Regions from separate parts of the Bacillus pretiosus genome, predicted to be linked through region 1. Evidence: riboswitches for the same ligand, from Rfam matches in the RefSeq annotation. Region 1 holds a riboswitch; the other holds the start of a gene.
The links. Region 1 has a riboswitch for cyclic di-GMP ahead of ACU8YW_RS05570 (SpaA isopeptide-forming pilin-related protein). Riboswitches for the same ligand answer to the same signal wherever they lie in the genome.
Positions count from the first base shown of each region.

Region 1 (8,170 bases):
CCCACCTGCTATTGGACTATCATCCTTTGAATACTTTAGGAAAAAGCCCTCTTTCTTAAAGTACTCAAATTAATTACATAGATAACTCTTTTTTCACCCAAACATTACGAAGGCCTTTAACCTTTTATTTTCACATTAAATATATATAGCTATTTTTGATATAACCATATTAAGAAAATAGGATGAACTTTTTCTTCCTTTTTGTTTCTATTTGCATCGAGTTCTTTTGCTAAATGTTTTTTATGCCAAATAAAAAAGGTATCCTCCAATACTTTGAGGATACCTTTTCATTTTTATTATCTCTGCTGTTTTCTACCTAATACGAGCAATCCAAAACTCATCATAATAAGAAGTGCTCCCATATATGGTTCCACAGGCATTTTCTGTCCTGTCTTCGGTAATTCTTTTTCAGGCTTCTCTGGATTCGTCGTTTCTGGTTTCTCCGGATTCGTCGTTTCTGGTTTCTCTGGATCCGTTGTTTCTGGTTTTTCTGGATTCGTCGTTTCTGGTTTTTCTGGATCCGTCGTTTCTGGTTTTTCTGGATCCGTTATTTCTGGTTTTTCTGGATCCGTTGTTTCTGGTTTTTCTGGATCCGTTGTTTCTGGTTTTTCTGGATCCGTTGTTTCTGGTTTTTCTGGATCCGTTGTTTCTGGTTTTTCTGGATCCGTCGTTTCTGGTTTCTCTGGGCCTGGTGGTGCTAAAGAAGTCAATTTGTTTAATACTTCTAATTGAACTGGACTTATCATTCCTTTTGTAATTTCAAATGGAATTGGATTAGTTAATTTTTCATAACCCTTTGGTGCTTCTACTTCTACAAGTGTGTAGTGACCTACAGATAAGTCTGAGACTTTCGCTTTTCCTTCTTTATCTGTTGTTACTTTCGTTACTACTTTTCCTTTTTCGTCATGAACTTCAAACACTGCCCCTGATAATACATTCTTACTTTCAGCAGCCATTTTTGTAATTTCTACTGAACCTTTGTCTAACTGTTCATTCTCTACTTTTAGTAATAAAACTTCTGTCATACCTTTTTTGATTTCGAATGATACTGGTTCTGTTAGTTTTTTGTAACCTGGTAAACTCTCCGTTTCTACTAATTTGTATTTTCCTACTGCTAGATCTGAAACTTTCGCTTTTCCTTCTTTATCTGTTGTTACTTTCGTTACTACTTTTCCTTTTTCATCTTGCACTTCAAAGACTACGCCTTCTAATGCTTTCTGACTGTCTTTATCTACTTTTATAACTTCTACTGAACCTTTATCTAACTGTTCATTCTCTACTTTTAGTGATAAAACTTCTGTCATACCTTTTTTGATTTCGAATGATACTGGCTCTGTTAGTTTTTTGTAGCCTGGTAAATTTTCTACTTCTACTAATTTGTAACTCCCTATAGATAGGTCTGAAATGTTTGCTTTTCCTTCTTTATCTGTTGTTACTTTCGTTATTACTTTGCCTTGTTCATCTTGCACTTCGAAAGTTACGCCCGCTAACACTGTTCCACTGTCTTTATCCACTTTTGTAACTTCTACATTACCTTTGTCTACCCATTCATTCTCTATTTTCAATGATAAGACTTTCGTCATACCTTTTGTAATTTCAAATGATACTGGTTTTTCTAGCTTTTTATAACCTAGTAAACTTTCTACCTCTACTAATTTGTAACTTCCTACAGATAGATCTGAAATGTTTGCTTTTCCTTCTTTATCTGTTGTCACTTTCGTTACTACTTTTCCTTGCTCATCTTGCACTTCAAAGACTACGCCTTCTAATGCTTTCTGACTGTCTTTATCTACTTTTGTAATTTCTACTGAACCTTTATCTAACTGTTCATTCTCTACTTTTAGTGATAAGACTTCTGTCATACCTTTTGTAATCTCAAATGATACTGATTCGCTTAGCTTTTTGTAACCTGGTAAGCTTTCCGTCTCTACTAATTTGTATTTTCCTACTGATAGATCTGAAACGTTCGCTTTTCCTTCTTTATCTGTCGTTACTTTCGTTACTACTTTCCCTGCTTCATCTTGGATTTCAAAGACTACACCTGCCAATGTCTTCTGACTGTCTTTGTCCACTTTTGTGATCTCTACTGAACCTTTATCTACTTGTTCGTTTTCTACTTTCAGGGATAAAACTTCTGTCATACCCTTTTTGATTTCAAATGATACTGGTTTTTCTAGCTTTTTATAACCTGGTAAACTTTCTACCTCTACTAATTTGTAACTTCCTACAGATAGATCTGAAATGTTTGCTTTTCCTTCTTTGTCTGTCGTTACTTTTGTTACTACTTTCCCTTTTTCATCTTGCACTTCAAAGACTACGCCTTCTAATGCTTTCTGACTGTCTTTATCTACTTTTGTAATTTCTACTGAACCTTTATCTAACTGTTCATTCTCTACTTTTAGTGATAAGACTTCTGTCATACCTTTTGTAATCTCAAATGATACTGGTTCGCTTAGCTTTTTGTAACCTGGTAAGCTTTCCGTCTCTACTAATTTGTATTTTCCTACTGATAGATCTGAAACGTTCGCTTTTCCTTCTTTATCTGTCGTTACTTTCGTTACTACTTTGCCTGCTTCATCTTGGATTTCAAAGACTACACCTGTCAATGTCTTCTGACTGTCTTTATCCACTTTTGTAACTTCTACATTACCCTTGTCTAACATTTCATTTTCGACTGTTAAAGCAAGAGATTTTGTCATGCCTTTTTCAATTTGGAAAGTAATCGGATCTACTAATTGCTTATATCCTTTTGGTGCTTTCACTTCTACTAACTTATATGTTCCAACTGATAAATTAGTAACTTTTGCTTGTCCTTTTTTATCTGTCGTTATTTTAGCGACTACTTGTCCTGCTTCATCTTGAATATCAAATACTGCATCAGCTAAAGCATCTTTATTTTCTTTGTCTACTTTTGTAATTTCTACATTTCCTGTATCCACTAATTCATTTTCGACTGTTAGCTTTAACGCTGTTACTCTACCCTTTTCAATTTCGAATAAAATTGGTTTTTCAAGTGGTTTGTATCCTGCTGGTGTTTCTACCTCCACCAACTCATACTTCCCAATAGATAAATCTGAAACGTTTGCTTTTCCTTCTTTATCCGTTGTTACTTTTGCAACTACTTTACCTTTTAAATCACGTACTTCAAATACAACATTTTCTAATGGTGCTTTACTATCTTTATCTATTTTTGTTATCTCTACATTCCCTGTATCCACCATTTCATTTTCTACTTTTAATGATAGAACTTCGGTCATGCCTTTTTTGATTTCAAATGATACTGGTTTTTCTAGCTTTTTATAACCTGGTAAACTTTCTACCTCTACTAATTCATACTTTCCTACTGATAAATCTGAAACATTTGCTTTTCCTTCTTTATCTGTCGTTACTTTTTTAACTTCGTTACCTTTCTCATCTTGGACAACGAACGTTACTCCCGCTAACGGTGCCTTATTATCTTTATCTATCTTTGTTATCTCTACATTCCCCGTATCTACCATTTCATTTTCTATTTTTAATGATAGTACCTCGATCATGCCTTTTTTGATTTCAAATGATACTGGCTCTGTTAGTTTCTTATAGCCTGGTAAACTTTCTACTTCTACTAGTTTGTACTTTCCTACTGATAGGTCTGCAATTTTTGCTTTTCCATCTTTATCTGTTGTTACTTCTTTTACTACTTTATCTTTTTCATCTCGTACTTCGAAGACTACGCCTTTTAATGCTTTCTGGCTGTCTTTATCTACTTTTGTGATTTCTACTGAACCTTTATCTAACTGTTCATTCTCTACTTTTAATAATAGGACTTTCGTCATACCTTTTGTAATTTCAAATGACACTGGCTCTGTTAGTTTCTTATAACCTGGTAAGCTTTTCGTCTCTACTAATTTGTACTTTCCTACTGATAAATCTGAAACGTTTGCTTTTCCTTCTTTATCTGTTGTTACCTCTTTGACTACTTTATCTTTTTCATCTCGTACTTCGAAAACTACGCCTTTTAATGCTTTCTGGCTATCTTTATCCACTTTTGTAATTTCTACTGAACCGTTTTCTAACTGTTCATTCTCTACTTTTAATGATAGGACTTTCGTCATACCTTTTGTAATTTCAAACGATACTGGCTCTGTTAGTTTCTTGTAACCTGGTAAGCTTTTCGTCTCTACTAATTTGTACTTTCCTACTGAAAGATCTGAAACGTTTGCCTTTCCTTCTTTATCCGTCGTTACTTTTCTTACTACTTCACCTTTCTCATCTTGGACTTCAAATTCGACACCCGCTAATACTGAACCGTTTTCTTTGTCCACCTTTGTAATTTCTACATTACCTTTGTCTGTCATTGCATTTTCTACTGTTATCGGGAATATACCGTCCCCTGTTACATTTACTTCGAATTCTGTTTCTTTTAATTGGTATCCTTCAGGCGCTTTCGTTTCTTTTAAAATATATTTTCCTGGCGCTAACGGTTTAGAAATTGCCTTACCATCTTTATCTGTAATAATATGCTCAACTACTACACCGTCTTTTACTATATCAAACTCTGCATTTGCTAATGGTTTTTCACCATTTTCTGAATCAATTTTCTTTAATTCAATTTGACCCTTTTGCAAAGTATTTTTAATTTCAATTGCTTTTGTTTCTCCAGCTTGAAGTGTAACCTCTACCGGACTTGTTAATTTTTGATATCCCTCAGGTGCTACTTTTTCATAAACTTTATACGTCCCAGGAGCTAAAGTTTGAGGTACTGAAAAGCCGTTTTCGTCCGTTATCAGTTTTGCAACAACTTCATTTGCACTATTTCGAACTTCAAATTCGGCACCTTTTAACCCTTTGTTCGGATTCTCAGCATCTATTTTATGAATCGATACTGTACCTTCTTTTAGAGCTTCAGGCGGTGTAACATTTACTTCTTTCGATGTTAATGTTTTATCATCAAAATGTAATTCTGCCTTATTAGGAATCTTCTTATCTACGTAAGAAGATAAGTCTGCATTAGCTTTAATTTTCGCCTTAATACTAAGGTTAATTATCTGGTCTTCATATGACTTATAGTCAAAACTCTCACCGAACGTAAATGTTACTTCACTTTTTTGTTTATCTATCTTTAGTGTTCCTTTAGAAGTAATATCTTGGCCATTTTGATCATACACTTTTGCCTCTAATACTTCTAATACATCTTCTAAATCATCACTAATTACCATAGATGTGTATTTAGGAGGATCGTTTGGTATATGTGTACCAACTTGATATTGAATAGGTTGATCCATTTGCGCTAACTGCTGATTCTCTACAAGCTTACCACTCTCATCAACTATATTCTTTTCAATACTAGGTGGATGATCGTCGCCTGAACCAGTTCCTCCCCCACCACTTACGAATACTTCTCCTACTTTTTCTTCAGTTTTAATATTTTTGCCTTCTAATTTCACTGTATTTTTATGAGGCTTTGCAGCGGGATTGGTAATCTTTGTTTTATATCTTAAAATATAACCTTTTGAACTGTCTGGAAATTCAATTGTAAATCCAGTTTTCGTTGCATTGATTTTAATTTTAGATAAATCTGCTGGCTTAATATTTGTTGGTGCATAGCCATCTTCAAATACAGCCTCTTCTAATACTAAGCTATCTGTAATTAATTCATGCCCAGGTCCTAATGTGTCTGTTAATTTAAGATCTTGCATTTCTGTTCCAGTTGCATTTACATATACAAGCCAATCAGCAATTGATGGATCTTCTTGATTATAAGAACCCCATTTCAATAGATTATCTGTATTGGGATGTGGCTTCGGTCTCTCTGTCGTATTATTTACACTTACTTCTTTATTTACGATTTGACCATCAACGTTAAATTCTAATGGAATTTCTTTGACACCATCATATGCTTCTAGCCCAAAGTAGAATTCTACGAATAAAGAACCTTTAACGTTATTCTTTCCTTCTACGTAATCACCCATAGTACATGTCAATAGACCTTTTTTCATCTCACATGTACCAACTGTTTTTCCTTCAGCATCTTTTAAAGGAAAACTCATATTCATAAGATCTTTTCTAAATTCTTTTGGCATATCAATTGTGAATTGATCTCCACTTTTTATTTTTTCTTTAGCTGACCACTTCACTTCTACTTTCATGCCATCTGAGGCTTGATATGGTTCAGACGTTGTACCATCAGTACGGGAGATATTAATCTCGTCCACTGGATTTTTTATCACAGCGGCTTGAATAACTGGAGCCCACACATTTAGCACTGAAAATAATACTAGAAAAACTAATGAAACCATCGAAATATGCCTCTTAGTACTTTTCATTTGCATAATTCCCTCCTATTTTTTATATTTATATAACAAAAAAAGACCGTCCGGTTGCATCAAAAATGTGCAACCAGACGATCTTAGTAACCAATATGTATTACCGTAGACTCTAAGCTTTGCGGCCTATCCTTTCGAATAGTGTGCTAAAAATATTTTTTATTCTTTTTTTGTTTCATTTTCCTCTTAAACCAAATATTACTATACCGTCTGGACGGTTATAATTCAATACTCTATGAAATTGTTCTATTTTTCTAATAAAAAAAAACAATTCACCAGTGCATTAAATAAGCAATGGTGAATTGTTTTACATTATATAGTTCGTATATTCTATTTATATGAATTAAAAATAAGAGCTTGAATCACTTTTTCTCTTAATTCGGGGCTTAGTCTTCCAACCCCTAAATATTCCGAATACCATAATCCATCTGCCGCTAATCTAATAATTGTGGCACAAACTGAATCTATCTCATCATTTTCTATTTTATTTTGCAGTTGCTGAAATGATTGTTTTAACGGTTCAAGTAATTCAGGCTTTAGCATTAATGCTGCCATCATACTACTACCCAGCTCTTCTACTCTTCCCTCATTACTTAATCTTTCCTCTACAAAAGAACGTACCCACCTTCCTTTCTTCTCTAAGTCCTCCGCTACTTTATTGTGAATAGCGTCTTGATACTCCTCCGTCCCTTTGAGTATCATGCCCTCTATTAAAGCTTCTTTAGTTGAAAAGTGATACAACAATCCACCTTTACTTATCCCCGCCTCTTTTGCTACCGCTTCTAAGGTTAACTTAGCAACCCCTTTACATTGCACAATTTGAGAAGCGGCCGCTAAAATTTTTTGCCTTGTTATACTTATACTCATTCCTTTTTAAAACCCCCATTTCTACTAAATTTATATAAATACGTATCTTATTTTTAATATCGCTGAGTAATAATAAATATTTTCTTTATACCACAAAGGCTTCATTACCTTTGAATTGTTCGTTGCTTCTTCTATTAAAAATTTCCATATCATTCAATATGATAACATCAAATACTCACAATTGACTATACATCTATACATTTATATTCGTTGAAAATATATCCATAAACATGAAATGCATACAAATTGATTATCCTTATATATTTAATCTATAATTCAAAGAGGTTTATATGTTCATAAAAATAAAGTGAACTTTTATAAGGATGATTCCATTGAAAAAATTTTCTATTAGTTATTTAATATGCTTACTGGTTTTTTCTATCATTGTGAACGTTTTACAGTATACACTAGTTCCAAATTATGCGGATTCATGGGGACCGATTTGGGTATCTATTATTATGTTTTTAATTCTTGGAAGCATTCCTGTTCTTATCGGTTGTTTATTAGGTGAATTTTGTTATAGAAAAATAAAAGGAAGTCACGAATTAAAGATCGGTATTCCTTTATTTATACTGTTAGGTATTTCCTACAATCATTTATTCTTTATGTGGTTTAATGACAGAGATTTTCTATCCTTTTATTTAAAAGCTTTTCTGGATACTGGCCTTCCTATTACTGTATCATCTTTACTATTTTATCTTATAAGACGGCGTTAATTCTTTCATCATTGCATAAAAAAAATGTTATTACTCCTGATAAATTGAGTAATAACATTTTACTTACTAAATTTGCTTCCAACTAGCGTCCTTCACATCTTCACTATTTGGCTTTCTAACTGATTGCACAAAACATTCCTCGCAAGCACCCAATGTAATGAAATTTTTCTGTGCTTGTCTTAACGAAACTTCATCCGCCCCGCCTTCAAAGTCAGGACCGTTAAACTGAACCTCATCATCTTCCCAATAACATATATTACAAATTTCATATGTTACCTGGTG
Region 1 is NZ_CM129593.1:1,060,286-1,068,455, reverse strand. Features, by position in the region: gene ACU8YW_RS05570 (SpaA isopeptide-forming pilin-related protein) at 297-6,311, opposite strand; cyclic di-GMP riboswitch class I at 6,371-6,463, opposite strand; gene ACU8YW_RS05565 (TetR/AcrR family transcriptional regulator) at 6,636-7,172, opposite strand; gene ACU8YW_RS05560 (hypothetical protein) at 7,505-7,888, shown strand; partial or broken gene ACU8YW_RS05555 (CPCC family cysteine-rich protein) at 7,955-8,170, opposite strand, start outside.

Region 2 (8,170 bases), 620 kb from region 1:
CATTGTCGTTTTTCCAATTCCATTATGACCAACAATCGCTATCTTTTCTCCTTTTTTTACTTGCAAATTCAATTCTGGACATAACGGAGAACTATATCCTATCCTTAGTTTTTCAGCCTGTAATATGCGACTAACTGGCTCCTCATAAACATTGAAATCAAAACGGGATCGAGGTACATGATTAACCTTTTCAACCCTTTGCATTTTCTCCAATACTTTCTCTCGACTTTTGGCCTGTTTCGCTTTTCGAATTTTATTTTTTTGAATAAATGTTTCTAACTGAGCAATTTCTTTTTGCTGTTTCGCATGCGCCGATTGTAATTGTTTCCTTTGCAATTGATAACTTTGCACAAATTTTTCATAATTTCCTACGTACCGCTTCACTTTCCGTTCTTCTAGATGATAAATAACATTCGTAATACTGTTCAAAAATACTTCGTCATGTGAAATGATCACATAAGCTTTTTCATACAGTCTCAAATACGATTGCAACCATTCTATATGGGCTGTATCTAAATAATTTGTTGGCTCATCTAGCAATAAAACATCAGCTTTTTCTAAAAGGAGCTTCCCAAGTAATAACTTTGTTCGCTGTCCTCCACTTAACTTTGAAACATCCTTTTTCAACCCTATTTCAAATAAACCTAAACCGATTGCTACTTCTTCAATTTCTGTATGAATTTGATAGAAATTAGAGCTTTCCAATATAGTTTGTAATTCTCCATACTTTACTAACAGTTTTTCTACTTCTCCTGCTCCATTCATTTCTTCAGCAATTTTTAACATTTCGCATTCAATCCTATACAAATTAGAAAATGCACTTTGTAAGTATCCTTCAATTGTTATCCCCTCTTGTAAATCCATATGCTGCTGTAAAAAACCTATCTTCACATGTGGAAACCATTCAATGTTTCCGTCATCATGTATAAGTTCTCCTGTTAAAATCCTTAACAAGGTTGATTTTCCAATTCCATTTTTCCCAACTAACCCAACATGCTCGCCCTTTAATAGTCGAAAACACGCATTATATAAAATGGTTTTCTCACCATATGAATGACTTAAATTTTCTACTGTTAATATACTCATTTTTTTCTCTCCTCTACTTATGGTTCATAAGCTAAATAGAGAGCAACAGTAAAAAGCCTTATTTAATTGTGCATATAAAAAATGGGTAAGGTGAATACACCTTACCCATTACATATTATCGTAAAAAAGGATTAAGGTTCTTTACCTGCTGTCTTCAATTTAGCTTAATCGTTAAAAATGGGCAGACTTCTCCCGTATCAAGCTAAAACCATTTGAAGAACAGTTGATAAAGTCATTTTATCCTTTCACTCCTTTAACATTTGTTATATTAAGAGTATAAACTACTCTGTTATATTCTATTCTCTATTTTTTCTTTTGTTCCTTCTCCGTTTTTTCATTTTCTGCGTAAATTTCTTTATACATCTTTTCTAATGCATATGGACTTGTAAAGATGAGCGTTAACGATTTCCAAATATAAATTCTTCTTTGTAATTCTATTCCGTACTCTTTACTAACCATATTTTTCACTTCTGGAATATGCTCTTCGTTTTGAAATTGTTGTACAGACTTCAATTCATTCTTTTTAAAATCTGTTAAAAATCCTATTACAGATCGTCCATGTTCCTGTGACCTTTCTTCTAAATCAAACTGAATTGAATGAACAAAACCTAAAACGTGAAAGATTTGAGCATGTAACCCGACAACAGCACGCTGTTCCATTAAGTTGTAGCACTCTCTTTTTAACTCTTCTACCATTTCTAAAGAATTTCTATTAACTGTTCTTTTGCTGACAAACATAATTTTTAAAATATGAGCGACTGCCCCCATACTTTTTAATATACTCTCTAAAACTTCTACCGCGTCTTCCACATAACCATTTGAAATTATAGAATGAATAAATTCATCTAATACCACTTGAAACTTTTTAATTAAATGTAAATCGCGTAATTCTGGAACATCTTCTCTCAATTGATTCCGGCCTTGAACCCACTTTAAAACTTCTGTCATTTCTTCTTCTTTTAATTCATGATGTTCCATACCATACTTCATTAATAAAATATGATTTTTTAATAAGGACTTTCCTTCTTCAAGATTATCCGGCGTTAATGAATCAACTATTTGCTCTATAGATTTCATCTTTCTCCCCCTATATAAAAAAGCCTCTTAACAGTAATTATACTAAAAACTGTTAAGAGGCTTTTTCTATTTTTTCATATAAGGAGCTAATACTCTCAGAATTTCTTCCTTATCCTTCTTTAACTCAAGTGATGTTAACATATCCATCGTTCTTGGTCTAGGTAATTTCACTTGTACCTCTCCAACTATTGATGCTGGTCTTTGAGATAAAATAAATACGCGATCCGAAAGTAAGATTGCCTCATCTAAGTCATGTGTAACCATAACGATTGTTTGCTTCTCTTGGTGCCAAGAGTTTAAAAGCCAGCTATGTACTTCCATTTTTGTAAAGGCATCTAATTTTCCAAAAGGCTCATCAAGTAGCATAATTGGCTTTTCACATAAATATGTGCGCAAAAAACTAATTCTTTGACGCATACCACCAGACAATTCATCTGGATAATGGTCTGCATATTCATCTAGTTCAAATTGCTTTAATGCTTCCATTCCCTCTGTCAGCCTTTGTTTTTTCGGTTTCCCTTCGATTTCCAATGGAAGAACTATATTTTGCAAAGCTGATCGCCAAGGTAGTAATAAATCCTGCTGCGGCATATAACTTACAACATCTTGCTCTTGTACGTGCGTATCCTTATACGTTACATTTCCACTTGTTGGTTTTTCAACATTTGCAATCATATTTAATAATGTGCTTTTCCCGCAACCACTCGGTCCTACAAAGGAAACGAACTCTCCCTCTCGTATAGAAGCACCAATATTTGCTAATACATTCTTTCCATCAAAAGCTTTTACAATCTCTTTTATTTGTAATCCACTCATTTTTCACTTGGAAGGAACTCATTTGTAAAGGCATCTTTCACATCAATTTTCTTCTTAATAACTTTGTTATCATATAAGAAATTCATGTAATTCGTCCAAACTTCTTCCTTCTGTACTCCCCACGTTTTTGCATCATCTTGATATTTCGTACTTAACCATTTTTGACTTTCTTGTACTAATTCTTTATTCACATCTGGAACTGCTTTAATTAAAATATCAGCAGCTTCTTTCGGTTCTTTAATTGCAAAATTATAACCTTCTGTCGTTGCACTCATAAACTTTTTCACAAAGTCTTTATCTTGCTTCGTATGTTTTTCACTCGTAATAATAACAGGACTATAGAAATCAAGCGCTGGGTCTAAGTCTTTCACCATAATCGTATTTAACTCTTTTCCTTGGCGCTTCGCTTCAATTCCATCCCATCCGTAATATATCCATTCAAAGTCTGCATCACGACCGATTGATTTAAAGAAATCTGTTTGTCCTAAGATGATTTTTTCAACTTTATTAAAATCAGCTTGATGCTTCTCCATGATTGTCTTCAACGTTGCTTCTTCTGCTGGTCCTCCCCAGCCGCCGTAACGTTTACCTTCAAAATCTTTTGGTGACGTCATATTATCTTTTTTAAGTGATGCAAAAGCTGAAGTGTTATGTTGAATGATTGCTCCTATAGATACAACAGGAATACCTTCCACACGAGCCAACGTTACATTTTCTTGTGCGCTTATTGCGAAGTCAGCTTTTCCGGAAGCTATCATTTGCTCCGCTGTCACATTATCACCTGGCTGAATAATTTCTACATCTAATCCTTGCTTTTTATAATAATCTTTCGCTTGCGCTACATATAGGCCAGTATGATTCGTATTCGGAAACCAATCTAATACTACTTTTACTTTTTGATCTTTACTTGCACTTTCTTCTTTCTTCGCCGGATTACATCCAGCTACACCTACTGCTAATAAGGCAGCCAACATAACTTTTAAACCTTTTTTCATTTTCTGCCGTCCTTTCTATATATCCATGGTGCTGTTATTCTTGCCATAAACTCCACAATAAAATACAGACATAATGTCACCATAACAATAATTGCCGCCACACCAAATACTCGGGCTGTTAGAAAGGATTTTGTAGCTCTTGTAAGCATAACTCCTAATCCTTCGCTTGCACCGAGCCATTCCCCAATAATTGCTCCCATTACGCTATATGTAACTGCAATTTTTAAACCTGAGAAAAAGTATGGCAGCACTGCTGGAAACTTTACTTTCTGGTAAACTTGCCATTTCGTTGCCTTCATCGTTTGCAACAAATTCAACATATTTTTATCTACCGTTTGAAAACCTTCTAAAATGCTGAGCGCAATCGGGAAGAAACAAACGAGTATTACTACCATTACTTTCGGTAGCATTCCATATCCAAACCAAATAATAAATAACGGTGCAAGTACAACGATTGGAATCGTTTGCGAAATAACAAGCAACGGATTTATTAAAATACGAAATAAAGGGATAACATCCATAATAATTGCAATACTTGTCCCAATTAAAATCGCAAAAAACAGTCCGATTAGAACCTCTTGTAACGTTTGCATCATATTCGGTAATAGTAAATCTTTCATTCCAATTAATTCTTGAACAATGGCAGAAGGCTTCGGTAAAATCCACGGTTCAATTTTAAATAATGAAACAGATCCTTCCCATATCGCTATGAGAAGGATAAGCCAAATTGTTGTAATTATTTTAGATTGCTTCTGGTTTTGCATATTCATCACGGTACTTCCAAACCTTTTCATCTATCGTTACACCAGTGCTTGGACGATAATGGATTTTAATAGAAGTAATCACTTCTTCTGCTCCAGCATCCACACAAGCTTGTTGCGCACGTTTAATGATATCAAGAAGTACATCTAATTCTCCTTCCAGCGTTGTTTCCATTGCCCCTACTTCATAACGAACTCCCGATTGTTGTACAACTTCAATTGCTTTATCAACAACAGAATACACATCTTTGTTCTTCGCTTGTGGTACTACTGAAAATGAAATTGTAACTTGTTGTGACATAGTAAAATCCCCCTTATAAAATGAAATATTAAAACAAGAAAAGGCTTTCCTACTGCGTAGGAAAGCCTTGTATGCAAGTTATTATAGAATAACATATGCTACATCACTTTAAGTAACTCCCTACGCTGGCATTATCCAGATCAGGTTGAGGGTCGATGTTTGTTTACATCCTCTCAGCCAATTGGCTCCCCGGTCCTTAATTCGTTTTCATTGTAGCATGATTTATTTTATTGAACAAACAAAAGCACGTATAATCATTTCATTTAACTTTTGAATTCCCCTATTAACTCTTGTAACTCCTGTGAAAGCCAGCTTAAAGAACTAGCTAATTCAGCTATATCTTGTACAGACATTTCCTGTTCTTTCATACTTTCTTCAATATTATTACTACTATTTGCATACTTATTTGCAATAAGTGATAGTTCATTTACAACACGAACAATATTTTGGCTATTTTGCAATATATCACTTGAATTGCTAGAAACAACTCTAACTTGATTTGTAACAGATTGTGCTGATTTTGAAATTTTTTCAAAGAAAGCACCACTACTTTGAAAAAGTTTAATTCCGGATTCTACTTCTTTTGAAGCTTTTTGTATTGAAACAACAGCTTCTTCCGTTTCAACTTGTGTTTCCCCTATTAATTTCGCTATATCTTTTGCTGATGCTTCCGTCTGCTCTGCTAATTTACGCACTTCATCAGCAACAACGGCAAATCCCTTTCCGGTTGCCTCAGCACGTGAAGCTTCAATAGAAGCATTTAAAGCTAGCGAATTCGTTTGATTTGAAATACCTGTAATTACATTTACAATATCACTAATTTCTTTTGATCTTGTTTCCAAAGAATGAATGATAGAAGATAAATCTTGTACTGCATTTTGTATTATTTTCATTTGATTAATCGTCTGTTCAATAACACCATTTCCTTTTACTGAATGATGCGTCGTACCTTCAGACTCTTTCGCCATTTGTTTTGCAATATTAGTTATCTCTTCCATCCTATCTTCCATTTCATATACAATACCTAAATACTTTGGTACTGAAGTTTCTTGTGATTGAACGCCAGCCCTTAACTCAACTATAGAACTTACGATTCCTTGGACTGCCATACTATTCTCTTTCGTACTCACTGACAATTCTTGCGAAGATGAGGAAACCTGTTCTGCTGTCTGCTTCACTTTATCTATAATTCCTTTAAACTTCTCAATGGTATTATTAAAATACGCATTAATAATACCAATATCATCTGGTCTTTCCTCTAATTTAATACTTAAATCACCTTCACCGACTCTGCGCAATCCTTCACGTAAATCCCGCAATGGAGCAAGTGCGTTACGCACAATTAAGAATTGAATAAAAGTTGCAATTAAAACAGAAATACAAATAAACATTAAACCTTGTATAATGAACTTTTCTTTTGTACTAGGAACAATAGAAGCATCTACATCAGCTGCAACAAGTGCCACAATATTACCTTCTCCATCTTTAATTGGCTCTAATATCGTTACCCATGTTCCTAATGCGTCTTCATATACTTCTGTCATGTTTGCTTTTTTTGTGCTCATTACTTTATCATATGCTTTCATCCAAAGGTCTGGTTGTTTATAATATTCTCCCGGCCTTACTTCAACAACATTTGCTAAACCTGTAGATAAATCAATGATTTGTAGCTCACCTTTTTCATTTTTTTTCGCTCCAACAATATAGGTTTGTCCAACACTGTTCAATTCTTCCGTTGATTCATCTAATTTCTCTGTTAACTTCTCTCTCTTTTCTCTTTCTGCTGTTGGGTCTTTTGCAACATCTCTCAATATTTCTGCGTCTAATTTATGTAATACCGTATCTCCTGTTTCAAAAGAATGCCTTTCAAATATAGACATCATGCTATTTTGAAACATGTTAAAACTTAACGCTCCCATAGTACCGACAAGCGTCAAAATAACTAACACAGTTAACAATACATTTTTTTGAAGAAATGATAGTTTATGCCAATATCTTCTCATTAACATCACCTTTCTTAATTAACTTACTATAAAGTAACGCTATTAAAATATACACCTTATTAATAAACGATAACGGCTCTCATTTGTTTATAAACAAAAAAAAGACCAATGAAAAGAGCATTGGTCAAGACCAACCCTATCCGTCCGGTAACTGGCTAGCATAGCCTTTCGACCTTAGCTCCTGTAGTTTTGCGTCCTAATGTTTCCATCAGTTTGCCTTTCTCGCTGAACGAGTTGAACGATATGGGAGTTCTATGAGAATTAAATTATTCTCTATCAAAGATTACAACATAAGAATTAAAATGTCTACCTATTTAGAGATGCAAATGTAAAGTTTCAAGGTATTATTTTTTCGAAATAATTTAACAAAGTTCGTGAATGTTACATTTCTTGTGTTATATAATAAAAAATGTATATAACACAAGGATTATTTTGGGTATTTGTTTTAATTTTCGTTCAAATTAAATTATTCAAATATATCTTAACTAATGAATTCCGGAGGTAGTTTATCATGTTTTGGCTACAATTTCTTACGTTACTACTCTGCATTTTTATTGGCGCACGCCTAGGCGGAGTTGGTCTAGGAGTAATGGGTGGCGTTGGTATGGCAATACTTGTTTTTGTCTTCCACTTACAACCTACAGCTCCTCCTATTGATGTAATGCTTATGATTTTAGCAGTAATTACAGCTGCCGGTGCACTGCAAGCTGCTGGAGGAATGGACTACCTTGTTCATCTAGCTGAGAAAGCATTGCGAAAAAATCCAAAGCGCATTACATTCTTTGCTCCAATTGTTACTTATTTATTTACACTGTGCGCAGGAACTGGTCACGTTGCTTATTCTGTACTTCCTGTTATCGCAGAAGTCTCTCGCGAATCTGGGATTAGACCGGAACGACCAATGTCAATTGCCGTAATCGCTTCCCAACAAGCAATTACAGCTAGCCCTATATCAGCTGCAACAGTTGCACTTTTAGCAATGCTAGCTGACTATAAAATCACCTTATTAGATATTTTAAAAGTAAGTATTCCTTCTACCTTCATCGCTTGTATGGTAGCTGCATTTGTTGCTAGCAAAATGGGGAAAGAATTAAATGAAGACCCTGAATACTTGAAACGTTTAAAAGAAGG
Region 2 is NZ_CM129593.1:440,557-448,726, reverse strand. Features, by position in the region: gene ACU8YW_RS02315 (ABC-F family ATP-binding cassette domain-containing protein) at 1-1,086, opposite strand, end outside; gene ACU8YW_RS02310 (hypothetical protein) at 1,390-2,163, opposite strand; gene ACU8YW_RS02305 (ABC transporter ATP-binding protein) at 2,230-2,979, opposite strand; gene ACU8YW_RS02300 (ABC transporter substrate-binding protein) at 2,976-3,974, opposite strand; gene ACU8YW_RS02295 (ABC transporter permease) at 3,971-4,744, opposite strand; gene ACU8YW_RS02290 (MTH1187 family thiamine-binding protein) at 4,716-5,036, opposite strand; TPP riboswitch at 5,137-5,238, opposite strand; gene ACU8YW_RS02285 (methyl-accepting chemotaxis protein) at 5,300-7,039, opposite strand; cyclic di-GMP riboswitch class I at 7,183-7,267, opposite strand; gene ACU8YW_RS02280 (anaerobic C4-dicarboxylate transporter family protein) at 7,551-8,170, shown strand, end outside.
Region 2: another riboswitch for cyclic di-GMP. It lies ahead of ACU8YW_RS02285 (methyl-accepting chemotaxis protein); the one in region 1 lies ahead of ACU8YW_RS05570 (SpaA isopeptide-forming pilin-related protein).